DNA from 3 places in the Streptomyces azureus genome. Region 3 is predicted to be linked to each of the others. Evidence: riboswitches for the same ligand, from Rfam matches in the RefSeq annotation. Region 3 holds a riboswitch; each other region holds the start of a gene.
What was found. A riboswitch is a leader RNA that binds a small molecule or an ion and turns the genes downstream of it on or off. The one in region 3 is predicted to bind cyclic di-AMP.

Region 1 (3,900 bases), on a different contig from region 3:
TAGTCCTCCTCGAACTGGAGGATGTTGCGGATCGTCGCGCCGCGGAAGGCGTAGATCGACTGGTCGGCGTCACCCACCACGCACAGCTCGGCGGGCGGGACGTCGTCCGGGCCCGGCGGTACGTCGACGGAGTGCTCGGAGGTGCCGACGAGCTCCCGGACGAGGGCGTACTGGGCGTGGTTGGTGTCCTGGTACTCGTCCACCAGCACATGGCGGAAGCGGCGGCGGTAGTGCTCGGCGACGTCCGGGAAGGCGCGGAGCAGGTTGACCGTCGTCATGATCAGGTCGTCGAAGTCGAGGGCGTTCGCCTCGCGCAGCCGCGACTGGTACATCGCGTAGGCCTGGGCGAGGGTCTTCTCGAAGCCGTCGGCGGCCTGGGCGGCGAAGTCCTCCTCGTCGATCAGCTCGTTCTTCAGGTTGCTGATCTTGGCGCTGAAGGACTTCGGCGGGAAGCGCTTGGGGTCGAGGTCCAGGTCGCGGCAGACCAGGGCCATCAGGCGCTTGGAGTCGGCGGCGTCGTAGATCGAGAAGGAGGACGTGAAGCCGAGCTTCTTGCTCTCGCGTCGCAGGATGCGCACGCACGCGCTGTGGAAGGTCATCACCCACATCGCGTTCGCCCGCGGGCCGACGAGGTGCTCGACGCGCTCCTTCATCTCCCCGGCGGCCTTGTTGGTGAAGGTGATCGCGAGGATCTGGCCCGGGTGCACCCCCCGCTCGGCGAGCAGGTGGGCGATGCGGTGCGTGAGCACGCGGGTCTTGCCGGAGCCGGCGCCGGCCACGATGAGCAGCGGGGAGCCGGAGTGGACGACGGCCGCGCGCTGGTTGTCGTTCAGCCCCTCCAGGAGGGCGGCGGTGTCCACCACCGGGCGCGGGGCGCCGTCGCGGTAGTAGGCGTCCCGGTCCGGGGGCACGTCGAACTTCCCGCCGAACAGATCGTCCGGAACCTGCTCCGGTACGTGATCGTCCTCGGGTGGCGGCGGGGGCTCGTCCGCGGGGCCCCGCTGGGCCTGGAGGTCCGCCAGGAAGCTGTCGTCAAAGAGGCTGCTCATCGCTCTCCGAGTCTAGGGCGCCCCACTGACAGCCCGCCGCCGCCCTGAGAACATCACCGAAAGACCCCCCTCGTCACCCTGTATCGCCGCATGATCACGGTGCGCTATGACCGTCACATTCATGGACGACTCGTGACCAACCCCCCGCGATCGATCACTCTCGGCGACGCTCCGGGATAAGGTCACAGAAATGTATCGGGCATATCACCCATCAACCTTCACAAGGGCCACACGAGTTGGCTACCGTGCGGGCAGGCCGCACGACCCCCTCCGGCGAACGTCGCCGGGCCGCGCGGCCACCGCCGAGTCCGGTGTGCCGCAGCGGCAGCCGGAGCCGGGGACCCAACCGAGAACTCTGGGGTGAATCGGCCCCACTCCCTTCGCGGAGACGGCCGTAGGGCAACCCTTCCGATGTACCCGCCCGAACCCGACAGCTAACCCGGTAGGCGGAGCATGGAAGGAGTCGCCTCCCTTGGCGTCGCACCGCAAGTCGCGTCCCGCGGGTACGCGCGTCGCAGGCATACGGACCCCCGCCCTCGCAACGGCGGCCCTCACGTCCGTGGCCCTGCTGTCCCAGTCGGCCAACGCCGCCCCCGAGGCCGACGACAAGCCGAGCCTGGAGGAAGTCGAGAAGAAGGTCGACGACCTCTACCGCCAGGCCGAGTCGGCCACCGACAAGTACAACGCGGCCAAGGAGAAGACCGCGAAGCAGCGCAAGCGGGTCGACACCCTCCTCGACGGCGTCGCGCAGCGAACCCAGAAGCTCAACGAGGCGCGGGAGAAGCTGGGTTCCTTCGCCGCCGCCCAGTACCGCACCGGCGCCTCCGCCCCGGACACGGCGACGTTCCTGCTCGCGGACACCCCGCAGGACTACTTCGACCGGACCCAGCTGATGGACCGGATGACCGGCCGTCAGAAGGTCGCGGTCGACGACTACGTCACCCAGCAGTCCGAGACGATGAAGAAGCGCCAGGAGGCCACCGAGAGCCTCGAGACGCTCAACGAGACGCAGGGCGAACTGAAGACGGCCAAGGCGACCGTCCAGCGGAAGCTCGCCGACGCGCGCGAACTGCTGTCGAAGCTGACCGCCGAGGAGAAGGCGCGGCTCGCGGCGATCGAGAGGGCGAAGCAGCAGGAGGCCGCCCGCAAGGCCGCCGAGCTGGCCCGGCAGCAGGCCGCACAGCAGCAGGCGCAGGAGGATGCCGCCCAGCAGCAGGAGAGCGGTTCGTCCTCGTCGTCGGGCTCGGCCTCGTCCTCCTCCTCGACGGCCCCGGCCGACTCCTCGTACGCCACCAAGGCCGAGAAGGCGCTCGCCTTCGCCCGCGCCCAGATCGGCAAGCCGTACGTCTGGGGCGCCGTCGGCCCCGGCTCGTACGACTGCTCCGGCCTCACCCAGGCCGCGTGGAAGGCCGCCGGTGTGACCCTGCCGCGCACGACCTACGACCAGGTCAACGCCGGCACCACGGTCTCCCTGGCCGACGCCCGGCCCGGTGACCTGGTCTTCTTCTACGACGACATCACCCACGTCGGTATCTACATCGGCAACGGGATGATGATCCACGCCCCGAAGCCCGGCACCTATGTGCGCGAGGAGTCGATCTACTACGACGGCGAGTCGTCGATCCACAGCGTGGTGCGGCCGGCCTGAGGGCCCGTACGTCACCGAGGACACGCGCGCGTGAGGGCGCTCACGCGTTTTTGAGGAGCACGCGCGCGTGCCCCGCAGGGAACGGACGCGGCGCCTCCTAGCATCGGCTCCATGCCCGGCCCCTCCCCCTCCGCCGCCTGGTGGGCGCAGCGAGCGCCGTCCGCGAGCGCCGCCGTGCTGGCGACCGGCACCCTGGCGGTCGGTCTGGGTCTGGCGGGGTACGGCGTCCTCTCCCGGATCACCCTCGGCCTGGCCTGCGCGGCCTGGCTGATGCTCGCCGCGGACTTCACCCTGCGGCTGCTGCTCGCCGGCACGAGATGGCGGGCGTACGCGGCGGTGCCGGGCCTCCTGGACACCGTGGCGACGGCCGCCCTCACCACCGTGGCGGCGACGGCCGTCCTGGGCACCGGCTTCTCGGCGGCCGGCTCGCAGTCCCTGGCGGCGGCCCTGCTGGTGCTGGCCGTGCTGCTCTGGCCCGTGCCGCCGGCCCTCCCCGCGCAGGACGGGGAGCGGCGCCGGCCCGGGACGGTGTTCGCGCGCTGCATGGCCACGCAGGGACTCGCCGTGCTCGGCGCCACGCTCGCCGCGGCGGAGTCGGCGGCCTGGCTCGCGCACGCGGCGCTGGTGCTGTTCTGGCTGGGGCTCGTGCTGTACGTCCTCGCCCTGGCCCGTTTCGATGTGCGGCAGGTGGCCGAGGGGCGCGGCGATCACTGGCTCGCGGGCGGGGCGCTCGCCATCTCGGCGCTGGCCGGGGCGCGGCTGATCAGCTCCGACAGCGCACGCATGTACCTGTGGAACGACGACGACCGCGGCGTCCTGCGCCATGTGACGGTCGTGCTGCTCGTGCTCGCACTGGCCGGCTGCGCCGTCCTGCTCGCCGCCGAGTTCCTACGGCCCCGGCCCCGTAACGACATCCGCCGCTGGGCGACCGTGTTCACCTGGGCCGAGACGGCGGCGGCGGCACTGGCCGTCGCCGCCGCCCTCGACGTCTCCTGGCTCGACGGCCTCGGGGAGGTCCTGCTGTGGGTCGCGGTGGCCGCGTGGCTCGGGGCCACCGCATGGGCGGTCGCCTCGGCCCGGACCTACGTCCTGCCCGGCCGGATCAGGTCCAGAGGACGGCGATGAAGATGTTCGCCGTGGTCAGCGCCCCGACCAGGCCGAACAGGCCCTTGTCCACCTGCTCGTCGTCCCGTTTCACGTAGA
Region 2 (3,900 bases), on a different contig from region 3:
GAGGCGGGGAGCGCCAGGGCGTCGGCCGGCTCGTACGTGTGCGTCAGGGCCAGGTCGATCTCACCGGTGGCCACGGCCGTGACACCGGTCGGCGGTTCGTGGTCGGCGACGGACAGCTCCACATCCGGGTGAGCCCGGCGGAACGCGCTGAGCACCGGCGGCAGCAGATGGATGCCCGCCGTCTGGAACGTCCCGAGCCTCAGGACACCCCCCGACAGACCGGCCAGCCGGGCCAGTTCGTGGCGAGCCAGTTCCAACTCGTCGAGCACGCGCCGGGCCCGTGCCACCAGCAGCTCGCCCGCGCCCGTCAGCCGCGCCCCGCGGTGATGCCGGACCAGCAGCGCCGAGCCCGCCTCCCGCTCCAGCTTGGCCAGTTGCTGGGAGAGCGCGGGCGGGGTGTAGCCGAGGCGCTCGGCGGCCCGGGTGATCGACCCGGCCTCCGCGACGGCGACCAGCGCCGCGAGCCGGGTCGGATCGTACATGTCTGACCTCCACAGACCAAAGCATTGCTTAAGGCCTGCCCAGGATATTCGACATACCTGCTGAAGGCTCCGGCCCGGCAGGCTGGCCGCATGGACGCACAACTCATCGCCTTCACCGGGGTGGCGGCGGGCATGGTCGCCATGCCGGGCGCCGACTTCACGGTCGTCGTGCGCAACGCCCTGGTCTCCCGCCGGGCCGGTGTCGCCTGCGCGCTCGGCATCGCGGGCGGGCTGCTCCTGCACACCGCGCTGGCCGTGGCGGGCGTCGCCGCGGTCCTGGCCGCCGTCCCCGCGCTGTTCCGCTCGCTCCAGTTGCTGGGCGGCGGCTATGTCCTGTACCTGGGGGTGCGGACGCTGTGGTCGCTGCGCCGGCCCCGTGCCGTGCCCGTCGAAGCCGCCGGAACCGTCTCGTCCGCCGCGCGTCCCCTGCGGCAGGGCTTCGTCACGAACGCCCTGAATCCGAAAGCGCCCATCACCTTCCTCAGCCTGCTGCCGCAGTTCGTGCCCGCGGGCAGTCCCGCGCTGCCCCGGACCCTGCTGCTGGCGCTGATCGTGGTGGTCCTCGCCCTGCTGTGGTTCCCGGCCGTGGCCCTGCTGGTGGACCGGCTGGGCCGGTGGCTGCGCGAACCACGGGCCGCGCGGGCCGTCGAGGGGGTCACCGGCGCCGCGCTGACGCTTCTCGGTGTGCTGCTCCTTCTCGAGCCGCTGAGGGCTGCCTGATGGTGCCGCGCAGCGGCGCGGGGATCCGGACGGTGCCCTGGGGCGCCGGCTCCTCCACAGTGGCCTCGGGCCGCCCGGGGCTGCCGTGCGTCTCCTCCCGCAGCCCCGCCCGCCGCACCAGCCGGGGGAGCAGCCCCCACAGGCCGACGCAGACCAGGAACGTCGCCGCGCCCGCTGCGATGCCACCGGCCCGACTGGTCGTCACATCCACCACCAGCAGCACGGAACCGCTGAACGCGAACACCAGCACGATCAGGCCGGTTGCGGCCAGTCGTGAGGAGACCTGCACGATGCGGGGCTTGGCGCCCTGCTGGAAGAGCGAGCGGTGCAGCGCGGCCGGTGCGGTGAACAGCGCCGCTGCCAGGACCGCCAGCAGCAGCGTGATGACGTAGGTGACGCGCTGGACCGTGTCGAGGGACGTGAAGCGCGAGGTGAAAGCGAGCGACAACAGGAACGCGAACAGGATCTGTACGCCCGTCTGGGTGACCCGGAGCTCCTGGAGCAGCTCGACGAAGTTCCGGTCGGCGCGTTGCAGCGGGGTCTCGCCGCGTGCGGTGCAGGGACGGTGCTCGGCCATGGGTCACGGGTAACCACTTGAGGCCGTGTCACGCTCCGGCGTGCGGCGGCGCGTCAGGGACGCCGCCGCACGCCGGGCGGATCACTTCACGCGCCCGTACCAGACGCTCTTGGTCCAGATCTTCTGCAGCCGCACCACGTCCCCGCTCTTCGGGGCGTGCCAGAGCTTGTTCTTACCCGCGTAGATACCCACGTGGTACACGTTGCTGCCCGAGTGGAAGAACACCAGGTCTCCCGCCTTGCGGTTCTTGGCGGAGATGTGGCGCGTCTTGTTGTACTGCTGGGCGGCCGTGCGGGGGAGCTTCTTGCCGACCTTCTTGAACGAGTAGAGCGTGAGCCCGGAGCAGTCGAACCTGTGCGGACCGGTGGCCCCGTACCTGTAGGGCGAACCCTTCTTCGAGGCCGCGATCTGGAGTGCCTTCGTCCCATGGGTGGCTGCCGAGGCCTCCGAGGAGAAGCCGGGCGTCACGATCGAGCCGCCCACCGCGGCGATGGTGAGGGCCGAGGCCGTACCGGCCCGGACCATGAGCGACGGGACACGATTGAGCGCAGTCATGCGCAACCCTTCGTCAGCCGCCTGTGAAGGATGACCTGTCGGATTCGGGCTGGCGAAGTTGCCCGGCCGCTGACGCGGCTTCACCCCAAGGGCTGCTCGGACCCGGTCATGGCGTGACCGTCCCGGCGACCCGTCGTGCTTGGGTCCTCCACTCCTGCCGATCCACTCCTGTCGACCGGTCATCCAGGCGGCGGCAGGACTCGGCGTCCGCCCGGACCGCCCCGCCGCTGCGGCGGGGGCTTGTCGTCAGTCAGGGATCTTGGCTCATGGTTGTCCCGAAATCCCAACGGAACCGGGGGTTTGTGTTGTTACTCACCACTCACCCGTTCGGGTGGACACGTCTGTGTTCGAGCCACCGTCCACGGGCCCATCGGCCGCCGGACCAGCGATGGAATGTCCTATTCCGCTCCTCGGCCACGCGCGTTGCGCAACTGGGAGGGCCCGAAAAAAGGACTCCCGTCTACTCCGGACAGGGGTACGTCGTTTGGTCCGTTTCGACTCAGGCCTGGACGCTCCGTCGGCAGGGCGGGCGTCCGGGCCGACGGATCCGCGTCAACTGACGGACTCCGGGGGCAGGGTGACGCGGGCCGTGCGCCGCTCGCCGTCCAGCACCCGCAGCGCCCGGCCGAGTGTGCCGGCGTGCAGTTCCGTCTCGCCCCGCTGATGCATCAGGGCCAGCGCGTCACGCAGCGCCGTCGCCTTGCCCACCAGGGCCTGGGCGGCGCGCAGTCCGCGGTAGGTGTCGCCGGGCAGCGCCGGGTTGATCCGGCCGAGCAGGTCGACGACCTCCAGGTAACGGTCGATCAACTCAGCCTCGGCGCGGGTCAGCGCGGGCAGCGGCGGCAGTTCGGGCGGGAGCACCGGCGGCTCACTCTCCGGTCGGCATGGCCAGAGTGGCCTTGCGGTGGGGGACGATCCGGTCCACCAGGCCGTACTCCACGGCCTCCTGGGCGGTGAGGACCTTGTCGCGCTCGATGTCCTCGCTGAGCTGCTCCCGGCTGCGGCCCGTGTGCCGCGCGAGCATCTCCTCCATGCGGGTCCGGACGCGGGTCAACTCGTCGGCCTGGATCGCGAGATCGCTGGCCTGCCCGCGGGCCGGCTCGGGCAGCGCGGGCTGATGGATCACCAGACGGGCGTCCGGCAGCGCGGATCGCTTGCCGGGTGTGCCCGCCGCCAGCAGGACCGAGGCGGCCGCGCCGGCCTGGCCCAGGCAGATCGTCTCCACGTCGCAGGAGACGTACTGCATCGTGTCGTAGATGGCCGACAAGGCGTGGAAGGTGCCGCCGGGGGAGTTGATGTAGAGCGAGATGTCGCGGTCGGGGGCCTGGTGTTCGAGGTACATGAACTGGGCCATCACGTCGTTCGCCGAGGTCTCGTCCACCGGCGCCCCGAGGAAGACGATCCGCCCCTCCAGCAGCTTCGAGTACGGATCCGTCGTCCGTTGCCCGGACGCGGTGCGTTCGGTGAACTCGGGCAGCACGTAACGGGCGGACGGTCGGGTCATGGTGAACCCCTCCTCGCGGGCAGAGCCGTCTCCTGCGACAGCTGTCTCTGTAAAAAATGTAC
Region 3 (3,900 bases):
GTCGAAGTGGGTGTAGTAGAGGTCGATGTAGTCGGTGCCGAGGCGCCGCAGGGAAGCGTCGGCGGCGGCCTTGATGTTGGCGGCGGACAGGCCGCGGAACTCGGGGTGCTGGCTGACCTTCGTGGCGACGACGACGTCCGCGCGGTTGCCGCGTGACGTGAGCCACTTGCCGAGGACGGTCTCGGACTCACCGCCCTGATTGCCCTCGACCCAGGCCGAGTAGACGTCGGCGGAGTCGACGAAGTTGCCGCCGGCGGCGGTGTACGCGTCGAGGACGGCGAACGACTGCGCCTCGTCGGCGGTCCAGCCGAAGACGTTGCCGCCGAGGGCGAGCGGGAAGACCTCGAGGTCGGAGGAGCCGAGCTTGCGAAGAGAAGTCATGCTCTGTGGCAACGACCGTACGGAACCGCTCATTCCACAACAGACGCAAAGCTCCCGCAAATACCGGCAGCCCTGATGTCGGCGGTCGTCATCAGGACCACCGGTGCTTCAACCGGCCTCCGAAGCTCAGACGTTCAGGCCCTTGCCCCGCAGCCACGCCAGCGGGTCGACCCCGTTGGTGGACCCACCGGTGTGGACCTCGAGGTGCAGGTGCGCCCCGGTGACGTTGCCGGTCGCGCCCACGCGGCCGATGACGTCGCCCGTGCTGACCTTCTGGCCGACGCTGACGCCGATGGACGACTGGTGCGCGTACCAGATCTCCGTGCCGTCATCGAGGGTGAGGACCGTCTTGTAGCCGTACGACCCGTTCCAGCCCGCCTCGGTGATGGTGCCGCTGTGCACCGCTTTGATCGGCGTGCCCGTGGGGGCGGCGAAGTCGAGACCGGTGTGGTAGCCGGAGGACCAGTAGGCGCCGGCCTGACCGAAGGTCGAGGTGATGGTGTACGCGGAGGTCGGCAGCGTGTACTGCTTGGCGAGAGCGGCGAGCCGCTCTGCCTCGGCCTTCTTCCGGGCCTCCTCCTCCGCCTTCCGCTTGGCTTCGGCGGCCTTGGCCTTGGCTTCCTTCTCCGCCTTGGCGGCGGCTTCCGCGGCCGCCTTCTGGGCGGCTTCCGCGGCGTCCTGCGCGGCCTTGGTCTCGATCTGCTCCTGCTGGTGCTCGACCTGCGCCATGATCCGGGCGCGCAGCGCCTCACCGGCGCCGGAGGTGCCCTGCTCGGTGTCGGCGGCCGCCGTGCCGAGGTCACTGAGCGGGGTGGCGGAGCCTTCGGGGGTGTCGTCGTCCGAAATGAGGGAACCCACCGAGGGAAGGTCCGGAACGGAGATCGACACCGGCGGCTTGCCGGTCTGGGCGCTGGCCATGCCGCCCGCGCCCACGGCGGCTATGACGCCGACGCCCAGGACGGTGGAGCTGCGGGCGAGGCCCCCGCCGCGCTGCTTGGTGACGCGATGCCGGCCACGGACGGGACGGATGGACTCCGCGGTGGGGTTCCATTCCTGGAACGGGCCCTCTTCGGTACGGTGACCGCCGTAGCCGAAGGTTTCGGTGTCGCGCTGGTTGGGCGCGGACGGGGCCGCGGGGGCAGGCCGGTTGGACGCCACGTGGGCGTACTCCTTTCCTTCCTTCTCGCCTACCGGGTTAGCTGACGGGTTCGGAGCAGGAAGGTCTCCTACGCGCGTATACCGGCCGTGCTTCCACGGCGGCTTCCGCGCGATTCACCCCAAGTAGTGGTTCCCCGGTTCCCTTTCGGGATTCGGCGCGTGCGCACGGAGCCGCCTTCTGTGACGGCTGGGACGACCGCGCTGCGTTATCGAACGTTAATAGACGCGCGGTGGGGATTCCAGCGGTTCCACTTGATCATTAACCTTTTTCGCGCGGACCAACCTGCCACGACCGGCTTAAATCGGGCGATTTGACCACTGCGCGAGTGACTCACGGGTTTTGATGGTGTGTCAGTTGTTATGCACAGCGGTGTGATTCACTCACCGACAGTAATGAGAAGCTCGGGAAATGCACCGAGGGCCGGAACCCTTTCGGATTCCGGCCCTCGGCCTTCAGTAGCGGGGACAGGATTTGAACCTGCGACCTCTGGGTTATGAGCCCAGCGAGCTACCGAGCTGCTCCACCCCGCGTCGTTGTGACTCCAGTGTACGCCATCCGCGGGACCGCTCGCGCACACCCGGTGCTCAGCGGCCCGGGTTGTCCGTATGGGTGAGGGTCTCCCAGGCGGTGAACAGGTCGTCGGTGCCGGCGGGCCGGGTGGCGTCCGGACCGGCGGCCCCGCAGGAGGAGACGAGGAGGGCGAGCGCGGTGAGCAGTGGCAACGAGCAGGAGCGCTGTCCCACGTCGCCCCCCACTGCCCACATGCCCGCTGCCTCCGCGCTGTCGTACCGGCCCTGGAGGCAGCGTGAGCCGGGAGGCGGCGGGGCCGCAGGATCTGTTGTGGCGATCGGCCCGCGCTCAGCGCAGCAGGTGGCGGTTGGGGGCCTTGGCCCGCTCCTCGCGCTCCGGGACGACGACGACCTCCACTCCGCCGGCCGCCAGGACGCCGCTGCCGTCGGCCCCCGGCACGAAGGTGTCCGGCTCGCGCCAGGCCGTGACCACGCGTCGTACGCCCGCGTCGAGGATCAGCCGGGCGCAGGGTGCGGGGCGGGAGGCCCGGCGGGCGCAGGGCTCCAGGCTGCTGTAGACCGTCGCGCCGGCGAGCCTGGGGTCGGCCGGGTCGGTCTTCGCCAGGGCCGCCTCCTCGGCGTGCACGACCGGGTCGCCGCCCTCCCGGGAGTGGCCGCGGGCCAGCTCCGTGCCGTCGGCCGCGACCACCACCGCGCCGACGCTGAACGCCGTGTCCGACGGCGGACACTCTGCCGCCAGTTCGCAGGCGAGGGCCAGCCAGTGGTGGTCGGCGGCGACGGGGAGAGGGCCGGTGCCGGGAGCGGTCGGCTCGTAGCGCATGAGGACCACGTCCTCGATCCGCCGGGTCTCCAGCAGCCGGAGCCGGCCGGACTGGTAACCGCCGGGCCCGAAGAGGCGGGGTGCCTCGGGGTCGCCGACGAAGAGCGGGGCGAGGACCAGCTGGAGTTCGTCGGCCAGGCCCTGGGTGAGGAGCTGGGTGTGAATCAGGCCGCCGCCCTCGACCATGAGCCGTCGTACACCCCGGACGTCGTGCAGGTGGGTGAGGAGCCGCCGCCAGTCGAGGTCGGCTCCGAGCGGGACGACATCGGTGGCATCTGCGGCATCGGTGGCGATACCGAGGGCACGGGCGCGTTCGGCCCCCTTGTCGGTCGTGTAGAGGACCTTCTCGCCGCCGGTGTGCCAGAACCGTGCCGCCGGATCGAGGTCGCCGGAGCCGCTGACCGTGACCTTGAGGGGGTACTCCGGCAGGCCGGCTGCCGTGCGGGCGGTTCGCCGCTCGGGTGAGTTGACCAGCAGGCGCGGGTTGTCGGCGCGGACGGTGCCGGCGCCGATCAGGATCGCGTCGACGGACGCCCGGACCTCGTCGACCCGGTCGAAGTCGGCCGGGCTGGACAGGAGCAGGCGTTCGGGGCCGGTGTCGTCCAGGTAGCCGTCGAGGGAGACGGCGGCGGACAGCAGGACGTACGGGTGGGGCATCGACGCTCCCGGCTCGTGGAAACTCGTGGCGGACGGCGGGCTGACGGGACGGGCTTGGTTCAAGTTTGAAACAAACCTACACTGGAGGCATGACGACTCGCTGGCTCACCCCCGAGGAGCAACGCGCCTGGCGCGCGTACATCGCCGCCTCGCTGCTCCTGGAGGACGCGATCGACCGGCAGCTCCAGCAGGACGTCGGCATGCCTCACCTCTACTACTCCATCCTGTCCGTCCTGTCGGAGTCCCCGGAGCGGCGGCTGCGCATGACCGATCTCGCCGAGCGGCTGAAGATCACGCGCAGCCGGCTGACGTACGCGGTGACGCGGCTGGAGAAGGACGGCATGGTGCGGCGT

Region 1: it holds a riboswitch for cyclic di-AMP, as region 3 does, so the genes downstream of both, AOQ53_RS39815 (C40 family peptidase) here and AOQ53_RS24860 (M23 family metallopeptidase) in region 3, are expected to answer to the same signal.
Region 2: it holds a riboswitch for cyclic di-AMP, as region 3 does, so the genes downstream of both, AOQ53_RS15185 (C40 family peptidase) here and AOQ53_RS24860 (M23 family metallopeptidase) in region 3, are expected to answer to the same signal.

Annotation. Positions count from the first base shown of each region.
Region 1 covers NZ_DF968533.1:395,267-399,166, reverse strand. The annotation lists gene pcrA (DNA helicase PcrA) at 1-1,049, opposite strand, end outside; cyclic di-AMP (ydaO/yuaA leader) riboswitch at 1,340-1,513, shown strand; gene AOQ53_RS39815 (C40 family peptidase) at 1,522-2,697, shown strand; gene AOQ53_RS39810 (SLAC1 family transporter) at 2,809-3,822, shown strand; gene AOQ53_RS39805 (hypothetical protein) at 3,800-3,900, opposite strand, start outside.
Region 2 covers NZ_DF968256.1:50,960-54,859, forward strand. The annotation lists gene AOQ53_RS15170 (LysR family transcriptional regulator) at 1-482, opposite strand, end outside; gene AOQ53_RS15175 (LysE family translocator) at 573-1,202, shown strand; gene AOQ53_RS15180 (DUF6328 family protein) at 1,138-1,779, opposite strand; gene AOQ53_RS15185 (C40 family peptidase) at 1,861-2,334, opposite strand; cyclic di-AMP (ydaO/yuaA leader) riboswitch at 2,338-2,534, opposite strand; gene AOQ53_RS15190 (hypothetical protein) at 2,887-3,195, opposite strand; gene AOQ53_RS15195 (ATP-dependent Clp protease proteolytic subunit) at 3,203-3,838, opposite strand.
Region 3 covers NZ_DF968333.1:21,472-25,371, forward strand. The annotation lists gene AOQ53_RS24855 (aldo/keto reductase) at 1-381, opposite strand, end outside; gene AOQ53_RS24860 (M23 family metallopeptidase) at 508-1,539, opposite strand; cyclic di-AMP (ydaO/yuaA leader) riboswitch at 1,551-1,707, opposite strand; tRNA gene AOQ53_RS24865 (tRNA-Met) at 1,997-2,070, opposite strand; gene AOQ53_RS24870 (hypothetical protein) at 2,125-2,304, opposite strand; gene AOQ53_RS24875 (dihydrofolate reductase family protein) at 2,399-3,547, opposite strand; gene AOQ53_RS24880 (MarR family winged helix-turn-helix transcriptional regulator) at 3,637-3,900, shown strand, end outside.